4 regions of the Streptomyces sp. TAA486 genome follow, and region 4 is predicted to be linked to each of the others. Evidence: riboswitches for the same ligand, from Rfam matches in the RefSeq annotation. Region 4 holds a riboswitch; each other region holds the start of a gene.
What was found. Region 4 has a riboswitch for cobalamin ahead of I004_RS33360 (hypothetical protein). Riboswitches for the same ligand answer to the same signal wherever they lie in the genome.
Positions count from the first base shown of each region.

Region 1: it holds a riboswitch for cobalamin, as region 4 does, so the genes downstream of both, I004_RS33210 (hypothetical protein) here and I004_RS33360 (hypothetical protein) in region 4, are expected to answer to the same signal.
Region 2: it holds a riboswitch for cobalamin, as region 4 does, so the genes downstream of both, I004_RS0102405 (ribonucleoside-diphosphate reductase subunit alpha) here and I004_RS33360 (hypothetical protein) in region 4, are expected to answer to the same signal.
Region 3: it holds a riboswitch for cobalamin, as region 4 does, so the genes downstream of both, metE (5-methyltetrahydropteroyltriglutamate--homocysteine S-methyltransferase) here and I004_RS33360 (hypothetical protein) in region 4, are expected to answer to the same signal.

Region 1 covers NZ_AUEV01000006.1:222,935-227,323, forward strand. The annotation lists gene I004_RS0109835 (aminoglycoside phosphotransferase family protein) at 109-1,059, shown strand; cobalamin riboswitch at 1,267-1,390, shown strand; gene I004_RS33210 (hypothetical protein) at 1,513-1,887, shown strand; gene I004_RS39430 (hypothetical protein) at 2,793-3,464, shown strand; gene I004_RS0109855 (helix-turn-helix domain-containing protein) at 3,584-4,389, opposite strand, start outside.
Region 2 covers NZ_AUEV01000001.1:517,750-522,138, reverse strand. The annotation lists gene mctP (monocarboxylate uptake permease MctP) at 1-1,571, shown strand, start outside; gene I004_RS0102410 (GNAT family N-acetyltransferase) at 1,650-2,150, shown strand; cobalamin riboswitch at 2,196-2,324, shown strand; gene I004_RS0102405 (ribonucleoside-diphosphate reductase subunit alpha) at 2,504-4,389, shown strand, end outside.
Region 3 covers NZ_AUEV01000007.1:433,582-437,970, forward strand. The annotation lists gene metE (5-methyltetrahydropteroyltriglutamate--homocysteine S-methyltransferase) at 1-2,153, opposite strand, end outside; cobalamin riboswitch at 2,327-2,553, opposite strand; gene I004_RS0112755 (cytochrome P450) at 2,901-4,310, shown strand.
Region 4 covers NZ_AUEV01000007.1:43,914-48,302, reverse strand. The annotation lists gene I004_RS0111050 (cobyric acid synthase) at 1-617, opposite strand, end outside; gene I004_RS0111045 (cobalamin biosynthesis protein) at 614-1,576, opposite strand; gene I004_RS33360 (hypothetical protein) at 1,579-1,812, opposite strand; cobalamin riboswitch at 1,865-1,995, opposite strand; gene I004_RS0111040 (hypothetical protein) at 2,190-2,417, opposite strand; gene I004_RS33355 (inorganic phosphate transporter) at 2,547-3,851, opposite strand; gene I004_RS0111030 (class II aldolase/adducin family protein) at 4,072-4,389, shown strand, end outside.

The sequences.
Region 1 (4,389 bases), on a different contig from region 4:
GCGAGGACGCCCGGACCACCTGGTGCCGGCCGCCGATCGCCGCGCGGTTCGGCCTCGGCCCGTCGGCCGGCCGTTCCACGCCATGCTGCGACATGGAACGATCGGGCCATGCCCGATTTCGTGACGCCGGAGCAGATTGCCCGACGCACCTCCGCAGCAGTCGACGCGGCCGTCGGAGCGGGGCGCGCTCTCGGACTCACCGTGACCGATGCCAAGGTGCTCCACGAGCTGTTCTCCGTGGTCGTCCACCTCGCGCCCTCACCCGTCGTGGCCCGGATTCCCACCGTCCTGCCGCACTCCGCGGATCTCGATTCCCAGGCCGGCCGCCAGCAGGCGGAGCTGGACGTGGCGCGGTGGCTCGCAGGCCAGGGAGCCCCGGTGATCCCGCCCAGTCCTCTCGTGCCACGGGAGCCCGTACAGCGCGACGGACTTTCGATGACGTTCTGGCAGTTCGTCGAGGAGGACCGCGACAAGGAGCCCGACTACGTGGCGAACGCCGAGATCGTTGCCGACCTGCACGCCGCACTGCGCGCGTACCCCGGCCGGCTGTCGTTCCTGTCCGCGGCCGAACCGCAGGTCATCGCGGAAAGCCTTGCTCTGCTCGACGACCGCCCCGACCTCATCGTTCCGAGCGATCTGGACCGCGCACGACGCGAGTGGCAGGTCCTGGAAGCGCTCGTGAGCTCACGCGCGGCGTTCGAGAAGGCGTTCCCGGGGATCGACCTGCAACCCATCCACGGCGACTGCCCGCCCGCCAACATCTTCTCCGGGGTGGACGGGAAGCTCTACGCCGACTTCGAACTCGTCACGTTGGGCCCCGTCGAGTGGGACCTGGCCACCCTCGGTCCCGTCCTCGAATCCGCCTACAACCGCGGCGCGGAGCGCAACGGCCTGAGGCCGTTGAACGAGGACGTCATGCGCTTCGTGAACGCCGTAGGCATGCTGCGCGTCATCGCCGCCCTCGCGCTCGCGCCTCAACTGCCCCCGCTGCTCGAGTACTTGAACCCCGCCATCACCCAGTGGCAGACGATGCCGTTCGCAGGGGGCGTCGCCGGCTGACATCGACGAGCGACGGCCGGCAACGGAAGCCATCACGTCACGGATCCCCCGGGAGTGGCCGGACATCGCTCCCTGCTCGTTCGGCATGCACTGAACTCCCGTGCTCGCGCCGTTCCGCGTGGGGCGCCGCATCGGCGCCCGCAGAGGCCCTCGGGCGTGGACGGCAACCGGATGGAATGATGGCCGATGACATGGCGACGGCGGTCCGAGGAAGCCGGTGTGAATCCGGCGCGGTCCCGCCACTGTGATCGGCGAGCGGATCCCCGACAGGCCACTGCCCCAGGCGGGTGGGAAGGCCGGGACGAGCTGTGACCCGAGAGCCAGGAGACTCACGCGGTCGCCACCTCGACGTACCGGGGCGGATCTCCCCGGAGAGAGGGAAGGTTCGGCGTGCCCGAGGCATCGGTCGATGAGGCATCAGACGAAGCGCAGACAGCGGAGACGGCCGGCATTGTGCCGTGCCGGATCGTCGTGTGCCGGGACTGCTGCTGCGGCAGTTCCAAGGTGACCGGACTGGATCACGCGGCGCAGACGGCTCGCCTGCGGGAGGAGGCACCAGTTCGCGTGTCCGCCTGTCTGGACGTATGCGACCAGGCCAACGTCATCGTCGTACAGCCCTCTGCCGCCGGCCGTGCCGCCGGCGCCCGACCCGTCTGGCTGGGACTGGTCAACAGCCCGGACGCGACCGAGGACGTCACCGCCTGGGTGCGGGCGGGCGGCCCCGGCATCGCTCCGCGGCCGGAGATCCTCGATCTGCACGCCATCACGCCGCCGCGACGGGGGCTTGCCGAGAATCGCCGCGCTGCGTCGCCGAGTTCGTGCTCATGATCCCCCCGACATTGCTCAGGTGCCTTTTCACTGCGGACGCGGGGCGCGTTCACGGCGTTCGGTAGAACGTAGCCATCCGTTCGGCGGTGAAAGGCAGTGGCACTATTCTGGTTCCCTGCGTGCCCAATAGCGGGTGAGACGACGGTACTTGGGTCACCGGAGCCCAGCGGAAGGCGTGAGACCCGGGCTGGGGAGTTGTGGGGATTGCGTTGGTAGGGGGTGGATGTGTCGCGAGGTTGGAAGATCACGGTCATCGTGGCCGCCGTGGCTGGCATTGTGTCGACACCGTTGGTCTGGCTACTGGAGAGTCCGAATGCCGGCCAGCTGGTTGGCGCTTCGGTCCAGGGCGCCACCGGCATCGCCGCCCTGGTCTGGGCGCTCATGCAACGTCCCCCTGCCCCAGCTGTGGGACCGGTGGACGTTGCCGTCGACACTGGAAAGGCCGAGGGAAGGAACGGCGGCACGGCCAACACTGGTGTGCGACGCCCGGGAGGCGCGGGGACCGGGTCGGCGAAGGCGGTGAGGACAGGGGATGCCTCCGCCCAGGGCACCGGCAGCAGTGCCAGCACCGGAGTTGACTACAGCTGATCTTGAGAATCGCCCGAGCACCGAGAGAAGAAACAAGTCGATTGCCACTTCAGAACCAGCGCCCTGTGGCTGCCGTGGCCGTCGCCGTCCAGGCAGCGCAGCAAGCGGCGCCGAGTGCAACGACGATAGCTGCGGCAAGGAACGACCAAGATCGGCAACGCAAGCATAGGAGTGTCAGCCAGGTTTCGAGACGCTGAGCTCCACGGAGGTCGAGCGCACAGGCAATACCGAGTCCTGCGAAGGCCACGCCAACACGGGGACCCAGCAAGGGTGACCGATGCGGGAAACACCCGACAACTCAACTCAACGGGGAACACATGAGCGATCACGCAGAGGGAAGCGCCGAGTACAGAGCCAGCCGAACTGGGGACGCATCAGCGAATGTGTACGCCAACACAGGTATACACATCGGCGATTTCAACAATTTTAACACCGCTCGCCTCATCGAATTCGAGCACATCGGAATTCCGGACCGCACGGAACCGCAGTGGGCCGAGTTTCCGCACAGGCCTCAGGTTCTCAAATGCGAATTCACTGAACCCTGTGATCGCCTTTTCAGCCTGAAGAGCCTCGTCTACGGTGCCGATCTCTTCTTCGACCTGGTCCTGCTGAACCGAGGGGATTCTCCTGCCGTACTGTCCAAAGTGGGCGTGAATCTCGACTCGCTCCAGCAGGTAATATATCTTTACGGCATCCCGCAAGCTGCCAAGCTGAAGCCACCCACGGATAAATACGTCCTCCCAATGCCCGACCTGCACGAAAACTACGACGTGGACCTCATGGACCACATGTCACCCGACGCAGTGGATATACGCGTAGAGCACACCCTCGACGACCCGGTCTATTTGCCGGCGCAGGCACCGTATCGATATGTTCTACACCTGAAGGATTACCAACAGAATATTCCCAATCATGCTCAGATGCGACTGACTGCGGACGTGGGTAATCAGACCGTATTCTCCCCCAAGCTGCACATCTTTACTCGGTAGCCTGGCGTGAACAAGCGCCGGGGGACTGTCCGCAATCATTGCTCAGCGAGCGCCGATATTGTTCGTCGAGTGCTCATGCTCCGCCGACGTTGCTCACTGGATCGCGGACCATGGAGCAGTCAGAGCCGCGCGGCCTTGAGCGCCATGTGCAGAAGCAGCCGGGAGCCGCCCTCGTCGAGGTCGAGGCCCGTGAGGGCTTCGATACGGGAGAGGCGGTAGTAGAGCGTCTGACGGTGTATGCCCAATGCGGCGGCCGTTCGCCCCGCCTGGCCCGCGTGGTCGAGGAACACCTCGGCCGTGCGCGCCAGTTCGCCGTGTGCGGGATGCAGCAGTGGCGCCACGGCCGCATCACGGGCGGCGTCGGCGGGCAGGGCGGCCAGCAACCGGTACGGGCCGATCGCGTCCCACTCGGCGACCGGGCCCAGCCGCTCCGGTTCAGCGCCCGCGGCCCGTGCCGCCGCGAGCGCCTCCCGCCAGGCGGCGACCGCGTCGGAGAGCCCGCGGCGCGGCGCGCTGACCCCCGCGGCGGCGGGGGAGCGCGGCACGCGCAGCAGGTGCCCGGCGGCCGTACGGGCCGGAGCGTGGACCTCCGCCGAGCGCAGCCGCACCAGGGAGGCGAGCACCGGCTCGCGGTCCGGCGCACGCTCCGACGCCGACGCACCTCCGGGTACTGGCCGCGCGAGCCGCGCCGAAAGCACGCACTGCGCCATCACATGCGGGAGCACGGGTGCGCCCGTACTCCCGGAGCTCTCGCCGCCGCCGTTCGCGTCGTCCGCCGGCCAGGGGCCCACAGCAAGCAGCGCCAGCGGGCCAGACGCCGCGGGCCCGAGCAGCTCAGCCAGTTCCGCGGCCAACTCCTCGCCCCCGCCTCGGTCTTCCTCGGTGAGCATCGCCCGCAGCACTTCGCCCGAGCGCGCCTCCGCCT
Region 2 (4,389 bases), on a different contig from region 4:
CCGTGATGGGCTTCCTGGCCGCGCGCTGGCGCAAGGCGGAGAACGCCGACAGCCTCGACGAATGGGGCCTGGGCGGGCGCAGCTTCGGGACGTGGGTCACATGGTTCCTGCTCGGTGGTGACCTCTACACGGCCTACACCTTCGTGGCGGTGCCGGCGGCGATCTACGCGGCGGGCGCGGCAGGCTTCTTCGCCGTTCCGTACACGATCCTCGTCTACCCGCTGATCTTCACCTTCCTGCCCCGGCTCTGGTCGGTCTCGCACCGCCACGGATACGTGACGACCTCGGACTTCGTGCGCGGCCGCTTCGGGTCCAAGTCGCTGGCGCTCGCCGTGGCCGTGACGGGCATCCTGGCAACGATGCCGTACATCGCGCTGCAGCTGGTCGGCATCCAGTCGGTGCTGGACGTCATGGGCATCGGCGGTGGCGAGTCGACGCACTGGTTCATCAAGGACCTGCCGCTGCTGATCGCGTTCGCGGTGCTGGCTGCCTACACCTACTCGTCCGGACTGCGGGCGCCGGCGCTGATCGCCTTCGTCAAGGACACGCTGATCTACATCGTCATCGCGGTGGCGATCATCTACATCCCCATCAAGCTCGGCGGCTTCGACGACATCTTCGCCAAGGCCGGCGACGCCCTGTCGCAGACGAACCCGACCACCGGGAAGCCGAAGGGCGAACTGACTCCGAGCTCGGCCAACCAGTGGGCGTTCGCGACGCTGGCGTTGGGCTCCGCGCTCGCACTCTTCATGTATCCGCACTCGGTCACCGCGACGCTCTCCAGCCGCAGCCGCAACGTGATCCGCCGGAACACCACGATCCTGCCCCTGTACTCGCTGATGCTGGGCCTGCTCGCACTGCTGGGCTTCATGGCGATCGCGGCGGGAATCAAGGTCAAGAACGGGCAGCTGGCGATCCCGCAGCTCTTCGAGAACATGTTCCCGTCCTGGTTCGCGGGCGTCGCCTTCGCCGCGATCGGGATCGGCGCGCTCGTACCGGCCGCCATCATGTCCATCGCGGCCGCGAACCTGTTCACCAGGAACATCTACAAGGATTTCCTCCGGCCGAACGCCACACCCGCGGAGGAGACCAAGGTCTCCAAGGTCACCTCGCTGCTGGTGAAGGTCGGCGCCCTGATCTTCGTGCTCGGCATGGACAAGACGGTGGCGATCAACTTCCAGCTGCTGGGCGGCATCTGGATCCTCCAGACGTTCCCTGCACTCGTCGGCGGCCTCTTCACCCGCTGGTTCCACCGGTGGGCGCTCCTGGCCGGCTGGGCCGTGGGCATGCTCTACGGCACGCTGACGGCGTACGGCGTCCCGTCGCCGACGCTGCCGTCGCAGAAGCACTTCGGCGGGCCCAACGACATCATCCCGGGCATCGGGGAGATGGGCTACATCGGCCTCACCGCCTTCGTGCTCAACGTGGTCGTCGCCGTTGCGCTCACCTTCGTGCTGCGGGCCGTGAAGGCGCCTGACGGCATCGACGAGACGCGCCCGTCGGACTACACGGCGGACGCCGGCGACCCGGGCGTCAAGGAGGAGCTGCCGGCGCCGACCGCCGCAGGCTGATCGCACCCCCACCACAACGGATACCGCCCGCGCCCCACTGACAGCTCGATTGTCAGTGGGGCGCGGCATGCTCGTTCCATGGACATCACCATCAGACCGGCGCGGGACGACGAGCTGGAGGACGTGGGCGAGCTGACCGCGCGTGCGTACCTCGGGGACGGCCTGCTGACGTTCGGCGCGGACGACCCGTATCTGGCCGTGCTGCGTGCGGCGCGGCGCCGCGCGCAGCATACGGAGCTGCTCGTCGCCGTCGACACCGCCACGGGCTCGATGCTCGGCGCGGTCGCCTTCGTCGGGGACGGCGGGGAGTACGCGGACCTGGCAGGCCCCGGCGAGGGCGAGTTCAGGATGCTGGCCGTGAAGCCCGAGGGGCGCGGGCGCGGGGCGGGCGAGGCCCTGGTGCGGGCGTGTGTGGACCGGGCGCGCGAACGGGAATTGATACGGCTCGTGCTGTGCAGCACCGAGGAGATGTCGGCGGCGCACCGGCTGTACGGACGACTGGGGTTCGTCCGCACACCGGAGAGGGACTGGGAGCCGTATCCGGGCCTGTTTCTGCGCGCCTTCGCCCTGGAACTGTGATCTTCCACTCCCCCGACACAACATGTGGGGGTGAGTGGCGCATCCCGCCACTAGATGTATGCTCGTACTCGCTGCCGCGCAGGGGAATCCGGTGCGAATCCGGAACTGTCCCGCAACGGTGTGCGATGTGCTGCTCCGCTCTGCCCGGATCCCTTCCGGCATGAGTTGCGATGAGCCGTCGTCGCGAGTCCGAGTGCCTGCCGGCCGTGTCGACTGACGTCCGGGTCCCGAGGGTTGGGCCGGTGGACGCCGCGAGGACCGCCGCGTTGCCGACGCGGCATGCCCTTTCTGCGCCCGCCTGTGCGCTCCCCCGGTGATCCGGTAGCTGATCCGAGCGAGGGAGAGCACATCCCGTGACCATCGCACCCGCACCCGCACCAGAAGCCACGGCGGGAGCCGCGCGTGCCCCCACGGCCGCGTCGGCGCCGCCACCGGCCGACGACGCCGCGCTGCTGCGCACCCTGACCGAGCTGACCGCCGACCTGCCGGGCACCGGGGCCGAGCGGATCGCCACGGCGGTGCTGCGCGGCCGCCGACAGGGCGCCGGCGAAGCCGAGTTGCGGGCGCTCGCCGCAGAGGAGGCCGCCGGGCTCATCGGCGAGGAGCCCGCGTACTCGCAGCTCGCGGCGCGGCTGCTCACGCTCGCGATCCGCGACGAGGCCCGTGGCCAGGGCGCGGAGTCCTTCTCGTCCTCCGTCACGACGGGGCACCGCGAGGGCCTCATCGCCGACCGCACGGCCGAGTTCGTGCGGTCGCACGCGGAGCGCCTGGACGCGTTGGTCGAGGACGCGGTCGCCGGCGGGGCGGACGACCGCTTCGGCTACTTCGGTCTCCGCACGGTGTACTCGCGCTATCTGCTGCGCCATCCCCCGAGCCGGCAGGTGATCGAGACACCGCAGCACTTCCTTCTCCGCGTCGCCTGCGGGCTGGCCGCGGACGAGTCGGCACAGTCGGCCGAGGAGGTGGCGCAGCTCTACGCCCTGACGAGTTCGCTCGCGTATCTTCCCTCCTCCCCCACGCTCTTCAACTCCGGTACGCGGCATGCGCAGATGTCGTCCTGCTACCTGCTGGACTCGCCGAAGGACGAGCTGGACTCGATCTACGAGCGCTACCAGCAGGTGGCGCGGCTCTCGAAGCACGCGGGCGGCATCGGTATGTCCTACTCCCGTATCCGTGCCCGCGGTTCGCTGATCCGCGGCACCAACGGGCACTCCGGCGGCATCGTGCCGTTCCTGCGCACGCTGGACTCGTCCGTCGCCGCCGTGAACCAGGGCGGCAGGCGCAAGGGAGCCGCGTGCGTCTATCTGGAGACGTGGCACGCGGACATCGAGGAGTTCCTGGAGCTCCGTGACAACACCGGCGAGGAAGCCCGGCGCACGCACAACCTCAACCTCGCGCACTGGGTCCCGGACGAGTTCATGCGCCGTGTGGAGGCCGACGCCGGCTGGTCGCTGTTCTCGCCCGCCGACGTTCCGCGGCTCACCGACCTGTGGGGCGAGGAGTTCGACGCCGCCTACCGCGAGGCCGAGGCCGAAGGCCTCGCCGTGCGGCAGGTGCCCGCCCGTCAGCTGTACGCGCGCATGATGCGCACCCTCGCGCAGACGGGGAACGGCTGGATGACGTTCAAGGACACCTCCAACCGCACCGCCAACCAGACCGCCCGGCCGGGCCGCATCGTGCACTCCTCGAACCTGTGCACAGAGATCCTGGAAGTCACCGACGACGGCGAGACGGCCGTCTGCAACCTGGGATCCGTCAACCTCGCGGCCCACGTGAGCGAGTCGGGCGAGATGGACTGGGAGCGGCTGGACTCCACCGTCCGCACCGCCGTGACGTTCCTCGACCGTGTCGTGGACATCAACTTCTACCCGACGGAGCAGGCCGAGCGCTCCAACTCCCGCTGGCGGCCGGTCGGGCTCGGCCTGATGGGTCTCCAGGACGTCCTCTTCCGCATGCGGCTTCCCTTCGACTCCGAGGCGGCGCGCGAGCTGTCCACGCGGATCTCCGAACGGATCATGCTCGCCGCGTACGACACCAGTGCCGACCTTGCCGAGCGGTACGGCCCGCTGCCGGCCTGGCAGGAGACCCGTACGGCGCGCGGAGTGCTGCACCCCGACCACTATCCGCAGGCCGAACAGGCCTGGCCGGAGCGCTGGTCGGCCCTGCGCGCCCGCATCTCCCGGACCGGTATGCGCAACGCCCTGCTCCTCGCCGTGGCACCGACCGCGACCATCGCCGC
Region 3 (4,389 bases), 390 kb from region 4:
CGCGGTGAGTGGATGTCGTACACGCCGGGGCCGACCTCGTTCGGGTAGCCGGCCGTGGCGAGTTCGTCCGCGACCTGCATGTGGGAACGGGCAGCCTCCAGACTGATGACGTCGGCGTCGAGATCGACGATTGCCGAGACGATGTCGCCGAACTCCGCGTAGCACATGTGCGTATGGATCTGCGTGTCCGCGCGCACGGCACCGGTGGCCAGGCGGAAGGACTCCGTCGCCCACGCCAGGTACTCCGGGCGGCTCTCCGCCCGCAGCGGAAGCGTCTCCCGCAGTGCGGGCTCGTCGACCTGGATGACGGCGGTCCCCGCGGACTCCAGGTCGGCGACCTCGTCCCGCAACGCCAGTGCCACCTGGCGTGCGGTCTCTGCCTGCGGCTGGTCATCCCGCACGAAGGACCACGCGAGCATCGTGACGGGCCCGGTCAGCATGCCCTTGACGGGCCGTCCGGTCTGCGACTGGGCGTAGCGCGTCCACTCCACCGTCATCGGCTCGGGACGGGACACGTCGCCCGCGAGGATCGGAGGCCGGACGTAGCGGGTGCCGTAGGACTGCACCCAGCCGTGCTGCGTCGCGACGTAGCCGTCCAGCCGCTCCGCGAAGTACTGGACCATGTCGTTGCGTTCGGGCTCGCCGTGCACGAGCACGTCCAGTCCGGCCTCTTCCTGGAAGGCGAGCACGTCCCTGATCTCGGCGGCGATCCGCTTGTCGTAGCCCTCCGCGTCGAGCCGTCCGGCCCTCAAGTCCGCGCGCGCCGCACGCAGTTCGCCGGTCTGTGGGAACGAGCCGATGGTGGTGGTCGGCAGCAGAGGCAGCTTCAGCCGCGCGCGCTGCGCCGCGGCCCGCTCGCGGTAGGGCGCGGTGCGGCGCCCGTCGGCGTCGGTGACGGCTTCGGTGCGTGCCCGCACGGCCGGGTCGCGGGTGAGCGCGGCGGAGGAACGGGCCGCGAGCGCAGAGGAGTTGGCGTGCAGCAGTCCCGCGATGACGTCGGTGCCCTCGCCGAGTCCCGTCGCCAGGGCGACGACCTCCTCGGCCTTCTGCCTGGCGAAGGCGAGCCAGCGCGCGACCTGCGGATCCACGTCGCGCTCGAGGGCCGCGTCGAGCGGTACGTGCAGCAGCGAGCAGGACGGGGCGACGTCGACACGGTCGGCGAAGCCGAGCAGCGAAGCCAGCGTGGACAGCGACTTCTTCAGGTCGTTGATCCACACGTTCCGTCCGTCCACGACTCCCGCGACGAGCCGCTTGCCGGGCAGTCCTCCCGCGCGTGCCAGGTCCTCCAGGTTCGCGGCGGCAGGGCCGGTGAAGTCCATGGCCAGCCCCTCGACGGGCGCCTTGGCGAGTACGGGCAGCGCGTCGCCGAGACGGTCGAAGTAGGAAGCCACCAGCAGTTCGGGCCGGTCGGTGAGCCCGCCCAGTTCCCGGTACGCGCGTGCGGCGGCGTTCAGTTCGGCGGACGTGCGGTCCGCCGCCAGCGCCGGCTCGTCGAGCTGCACCCAGCCGGCCCCGGCCGCACGGAGGTCGGCGAGCACCTCCGCGTAGACGGGGAGGAGCCGGTCCAGCAGCGTCAGCGGATCGAAGTCGGGGGCGACGCCGGGCGCGGGCTTGGCGAGCAGCAGGTACGTGACCGGCCCGACGATGACGGGCCGGGCGTCGTGGCCCTGTGCGACCGCTTCGGACAGCTCACCGGTCTGCTTCACGGAGTTCGCCGCGAAGACGGTGTCGGGCCCCAACTCCGGTACGAGGTAGTGGTAGTTGGTGTCGAACCACTTCGTCATCTCCAGCGGCGCGACGTCCTGCGTACCGCGCGCCATGGCGAAGTAGCCGTCGAGCGCGTCCGCCTCCACGGCGGCACGGTGGCGTTCGGGAACGGCACCGACCATGACGGTGGTGTCCAGCACATGGTCGTAGAGGGAGAAGTCTCCGGTGGGCACTTCGCGCACGCCGGCATTCCTGAGCTGCTGCCAGTTGTCCCGGCGCAGCCCGGCGGCGGTTTCCCGCAGGGCGTCGGCGGTGACGCGGCCCTTCCAGTACCCCTCGACGGCCTTCTTCAGCTCACGGCCGCTGCCCTGCCGTGGGTATCCGTGGACGGTGGCGCGGGGCCTCGTGGCCGGCTGCGACGCCGCGGCTGCGGACTTCGGTGTCACTCAACTCTCCTTCGCGAGTCTGGCCGGTGACCCGAGAGGTACGGGGCGAGGAGGAGAGGCGACGCGGCGGCGCGCACACGCACCGTGTGCTGCTCACCTGTACCGCCGACCCGCCCTCGAGGTCACCGAGATCAATCCGCCGACGCGTCTCCCCCTGGGCCTTGCGGCCAGGGGGTGGCCGGCGGGCAGTGGCAGGTCTTCGGACTCGCGGGCCCGCCGTGTCCGTGATCCACGGACCGGCTCCTACCGGCCGTCGCTTCCCGGGTCCGCTCGGACCCAGTGCGTATGACGGCTTTCGTTCCCACTCACCGCTGCGGGGCAGTTCCGGAGTCTCACCGGATTCCCTCTTGCGACGCGCCTGTCTGGCGGACAGGCCGAACCGACTGCGTCTCCAGCGTACGGGCCCGCGAGCCGCCGCGACAAAGGGCAGGAGTGAGGGCTTCTTCATGCGGCACGGCGGTTTACGGAGGCGAAGCGCGGGTCTGCCGTGGCCCTCACCGGACCGGCGCGGCCTCACCCCCCACAGGCATGGGACCGGCTCCGACGGGGAGAGCCGCCCAGGATCCCGGCGACAGGAACGTCCCGGTGCCTTCGTGGCCCTCCCTCACAGGGCCGTCCGGGTCGCGGCGGTGTGGCGCACGCCGTGGAGCGGCCCGCCGGTTCCAAGCTGCTGCCGGAGACTCACCGCCCCGCCGGTGCGCAGGCCGGGCGGGGCGATCCGTTCCACGACGACTGGAGAAGATGACCATGCCACCCCACACCGCGTCCGCATCCTCGGCAGGACCCGAAGCCGCGGCCGCACCGCAAGCCCCCTCCCCCGCGGCAGCGGCAGCGGGAGTCGAAGCCTCGGAGGCGGCCGGAGCCTTCGAGGCGGCGGGCCTGCCGCCGGAGACGAACCCCGCTGACCCCCGGTTCTGGCAGCTGCCGCACGACCAGCGGCACCAGGTGTTCGCCGTGCTGCGCGAGCGGGAGGCGCCCACGTACTTCGCACAGCCGCAGCACTCCCTGCGCAAGCGGCAGCAGCCGGGTTTCTACGCTCTCGTCAGGCATGAGCACGTGCAGGAAGCGAGCCGCAACGCCGCCGTGTTCGGGAGCGCCCCCGGGGTCACCACGCCGCATCCCGCGCCCTGGGTGAAGGCTCTCTTCGGGGAGTCCATGGTCAACGTCGACGGCAGCGACCACGCCAAGCTGCGGAAGATCATTTCGCGGGCGTTCAGCCCCAGGCTGCTGGCGGGCACCGAGAAGGACATCGAGCAGGTCGTCGCGGCCGTCGTCGGGAACGCGGTGCGCCAGCCCTCCCGCGAGTTCGTGACCGCCGTGGCCTCGCTGGTGCCGTGCGAGGTGGTGTGCAACATGATGGGCATCCCGCAGCGGCACCGCCCCCGCATCCTCGCCCAGCTCAACGACGCCTCGGAGAACATCGGCGTACGGCGCGGAGCGGGCGCGAAGTTCCGCATCCCCGGCAAGGGGCTGCGGGCGCTGGCCCGTATGCACGTCATGATCGCGATGCTCGCCAGGAAGCGCCGGCGCCACCCGACCGACGATCTCATCTCCGCGCTGGTCACCGCCGATGTCGACGGGCAATGCCTGGGCAACCGCCAACTCGGCGCGTTCTTCACGCTGTTGATGGTCGCGGGGGTGGAGACGACCCGCAACGCGATCTCGCACGGCCTGGCCCTGCTCAGTGCCAACCCCGAGCAGCGGGAGCTGTGGAAGAGCGACTTCGAGAAGTACGCGGACACCGCCGTGGACGAGATCGTGCGGTGCTCGACCCCGATCATCCAGTTCCGCCGCACGCTGCGCACCGACCACGTCATGGGCGGCCGTACGCTGCGCAAGGGCGAGACGGTGGCGATGTACTACGCCTCCGCCAACCGCGACGAGGCGGTCTTCACCGACCCCGGCACCTTCGACATCACCCGCGACCCCAACCCCCACCTCGGCTACGGCGGAGGCGGCCCGCACTACTGCCTCGGCGCGCACCTCGCCCGCCAGGAACTCAAGGCGCTCTTCAGGCAGTTGCTCACCGACTCCGTCGCGATGCGAGCCGTGGGCCTGCCGGACCTTGTGCCCTCCAGCTTCGACAACCGCATCCGTTCGCTGCAGTTCGACATCGCCCCGCAGAACCCAGCGGCGGCCCGGCGAAGTGCCCTGTGACCAGCGTCTGACGCACCCTTACGCCGCCGGGCCCGCCGCCCCTACCCTCGTCCCCGGGACTCCCCCGACGCGGGACGAC
Region 4 (4,389 bases):
TGGTCCCGGTCCGCCAGCAGCGCCGTCGTGCCGAAGAAGGAGGCGAAGACGCCCCCGCGGTCGATGTCCCCGACGACCACGACGGGCAGTCCGGCGGCCCTGGCCAGGCCCATGTTGACGATGTCGGTGCGGCGCAGGTTGATCTCCGCGGGGCTGCCGGCGCCTTCGCAGATCACCGCGTCGTGCGTGCGCCGCAGCTCGGCGAGGCAGTCCGCGACCGTGCCCAGCAGCCGCTCCTGCTTGCCGGAGTGGTAGCCGCCCGCGCTCATCTCGCCGACCGGCTTGCCGAGCAACACGACCTGGCTGCTGCTGTCGCTGCCGGGTTTGAGCAGCACGGGATTCATCAGCGCTGTCGGCTCGGTGTTGGCGGCGGCAGCCTGCATGGCCTGCGCGCGGCCTATCTCGGCGCCCTCCAGCGTCACGTACGAATTGAGCGACATGTTCTGCGCCTTGAAGGGCGCGACCTTCAGGCCCTTGCGCGTCAGCCAGCGGCAGATGCCTGCGGTGACGACGCTCTTGCCGGCGTCGGAGGTCGTGCCCGCGACGAGAAGTCCGCCGCCCTGCCCGCCGGCACCGGGCCTTCGCGCATGCCTGCCTTGTTCACCGGCCGTCGTCATCCGATGCCCCTTTCCGCCCGGCGCTTCCTGCCGAACGCACCGGCCACCGAGGTCACCAGCAGCGCCAGGGCGCTGACACGCCGCGAGAGTTGGACGGCTGCCGCGATGTCGTCCGTACGTACAGCGCGGCCAGGGGAGTTGAGGACCGGCCGGTGCTCGGTGCGTCCGCCGTAGCTGAGGGTTCCGCCCAGACGCACGCCCAGAGCGCCGGCGAACGAGGCTTCCACCGGGCCTGCGTTGGGACTGGGATGCGAGGGGGCGTCGGTACGCCAGGCACGCAAGGCCCCGCGCGGCGACGGACCGGCGAGCGCGGCGAGCGCGGCGGTCAGGCGTGCGCCCGGCCATCCCGCGGCGTCGTCCAGGCGGGCGGCCGCCCAGCCGAAGCGCAGGTGACGCGGCGACCGGTGACCGAACATCGCGTCGAGGGTGTTGACCGCGCGGAAGGCGGCCATGCCCGGGGCTCCGGCGGCCGCGCCCCACACCAGGGCGCCCACGACCGCGTCCGAGGTGTTCTCCGCCACCGACTCCACGACGGCCCGCGCGATGGCGTCCGCGTCCAGCGCCTGAGGGTCGCGGCCGCACAGATGCGGCAACAGCCGCCGCGCGCCCGCGACATCGCCGCTCTCCAGAGCGGCGGCCACGGCAAGGGCCTCCCGGCGGAGCCCGGTGCCGCCCAGCACGGTCCACGTCACTGCGGCGTCGGCGAGGGTGGCGCCACCGGTGCCCGCGAGAGCGCGTGCGGTGCGGGAGAGCGTGGTGACGGCAGTGACGGCTCCGGCGACGGTCAGCGCCGTGTGCAGGGCGCCCGCACCGCGGTGGTCCCGCCACAGGGCGCGCTCGGCAGCGGCGGCGGCCCGGCCGAAAGCGGCCACGGGGTGCCCTCGGCGGGGGTCGCCCAGCAGCGCGTCGCCCAGTTGACCGAGGGCCGCGCCGCATATGTAGGCGCGATGAGCCCGCACCGTCAGCGTGCCGTTGTAGTGCCTCGGAGGAGCATGCCGCGCCGCGGGCGGCCACGGTGCGGGACGTGCCTGCCGGGGACGCGGACGTTCATGTCGTCACGGAAGCCGTCGCGGAAGTCGTCGTCAAAGCTGTCGCCGCAGCCGCCGTGGACGCGGGCGGGGACCCGCGCGGCAGCGGCAGCCGTCGCGGACTCGGGAACGGACACGGGCGGGGGAGAGGCTGAGTAGCCACGCATGACGGAGTCCTCACTCAGGGTCCTCGCCCTGGTTCGACGTGCCGGCGGCGAGAGTCTCCTGGCTCCCGGATCGCTGCGTCCCCCGGCCTTCCCGCCCGTCGAACTGATGGGCCGTGGCCTTCGGTTGGGGGTGCGCTCCCCGGTGACAGTGGCGGGACCGCGCCGGATTCGCACCGGCTTCCTCTCCTGCCGCCGTTGGGCATCGGCAGTCCACCACGTACCAGGAGGGGCGTCAACTCGCCCTTGACCTGCGACGGGAGAGTGTGAGCAGGCACACGGGGAACCCCGCCGCCGCATGGAAAAGGGGTACGGAGCGCTGCTCCGTACCCCTTCCGGTATCGGCGGCCGCTGTCAACGGTTCGCCGGCGCCCGGTCGTTCAGGGCGCGGTGATGATGTAGATGCCGTAGGCGACGGCGGCCGCGCACAGCGCGAAGCACGCGTACGACCCGGTGCGTGCGAGCACGGACGCGCCACCGCCGTGCGAGCCGCCGGCCTTGCCGGCGGACGCACCCACGATGCCGAGCGTGAACACGCCCACCAGGGCGACCGTGGCTACGAGGCTCACGCCGAATACCTCGCCGAGCGCTGCCCAGTCGATGTCCATAGCGTTTCCCTGTCTGTCTTCCGGGCCGGGATCGCGATCCGTGGTCCGGGTGTGTGGTCCGGTTGTGACTGCTGGTCGGTTGCCGAGCCGGTGCGGTGCGGAGCCCGTGGACCGCACCGGCCCGGTCACCTAGCCGAGAGTGGAGGCCGCTCGCCCGCGCTCCGTCTCGGTCTGCGAAGACGAACTCGCCGTGCCGACGCCCTCCGGGGTCCTTGCCGGCCCCCCGTTGCCGTCCGCCCTGTTGTGGGCCGACGCCACGGGCGGCGGCGCGACGGTACGCAGCGCTGCCGTGACGACCCCGGCGGGTTCCGGCCCGGAAGTCCCGGGCAGGGCCGCGTCGTTGACATTCGTGTGGTCGACGGGCTGGCGGCGCGAGAGCAGCCAGATGCCGCCGCTGATGGCGAGCGCGAGCGCCGCGACCGTGCCGACGCCCCAGTCGCCCTGCCGCGCCAGCACCGCAGCACCCGCGGCGACGAGCGCCGCCGCCGGAAGCGTCAGGCCCCAGCCCGCCACCATGCGGGCCGCCGTCGACCAGCGCACGACGCCGCCCTTGCGGCCGACTCCCGAGCCCATGACGGCGCCGGAGCACACGTGCGTGGTGGAGAGGGAGAAGCCGATGTGGGAGGAGGCGAGGATCGTGACCGCGGCGGAGGTCTGCGCCGCGAATCCCTGCGGAGGCTTGATGTCGGTGATGCCGTTGCCCATGGTGCGGATGATCCGCCAGCCGCCCAGATACGTACCGAGGGCGATGGCCAGCCCGGCCGAGACGATCACCCAGGTCGGCGGGTCCGCCTGCGGGGCGATCACGCCGCCGGTGATCAGCGCGAGGGTGATGACACCCATGGTCTTCTGCGCGTCGTTGGTGCCGTGGGCGAGGGAGACCAGCCCGGCGGAGGTGATCTGCCCCGCACGGTAGCCCTTCGCGGTCTGCTGCTCGTCGGCCTTGCGCGCCGCCCGGTAGGTCAGTCGCGTCGCGAAGAGCGCGGCGAGGCCCGCGACCAGCGGAGCGGCGATCGCCGGGATGAGCACCTTCATCACCACGGTGCCGCCGTTGACGGCGCCGATGCCGACGGAGGCCACCGTGGCGCCGAGGAGGCCGCCCATCAGCGCGTGGGAGGAACTGGAGGGAAGCCCGGCGAGCCAGGTCAGCAGATTCCAGATGATCGCTCCGACCAGCCCGGCGAAGATCACTTCAGGCTGGATACCGGAGCCTTCGTCGATGATTCCTGATGAGATGGTCTTGGCCACCTCGATGGAGAGGAACGCTCCAACGAGGTTGAGGACCGCCGACATCGCCACCGCTGTCTTGGGCTTGAGGGCCCCGGTGGAGATGGTGGTGGCCATGGCGTTGGCCGTGTCGTGGAAGCCGTTCGTAAAGTCGAACACCAAGGCCGTGACGATCACGATCCCGATGAGAAGCGTGATGTGTTCCATTCACCCAGGCACAATCAGCTCGATGGTTGATGTCCAGATGAACGTAGGGAGAACGGGTGAACGGAAGGTGAACTGCGGCGGGCCTCGGGGTGTCACCTCACGGGGTCTGTTGTGAGCGGCGTCACACACCCGTCCCACCAGTGTCTTCGCCCTCTTCAACGGCTGCGGCAGGGCCTGGCGGCGGCGCACGCGAAGAACAGCAGCAGAGGAGGAACAGGCCGTGGAGTCGGCTGAATTGCTCGGCGCCTGGCGGGAGTTGGTGCACACCGCTCGGCGCACGACCGCCGAGGGGCTCGTCGTGGGAACCTCCGGCAACCTCTCCGTGCGAGTGGGGGACACGGTTCTCGTGACCCCTAGCGGTCTCTCCTACGAACGCCTCGGCGACGCCGAGTTGTGCGCCGTGGACCTCGAAGGGCGGCGCACAGCCGGGAGTCTGTCGCCGACGAGTGAACTCCCCATGCATCTGGCCGTCTACCGGCACACCGGCGCGCGGGCGGTGGTGCACACGCACGCAGTGCACGCCACGGCCGTCTCCACC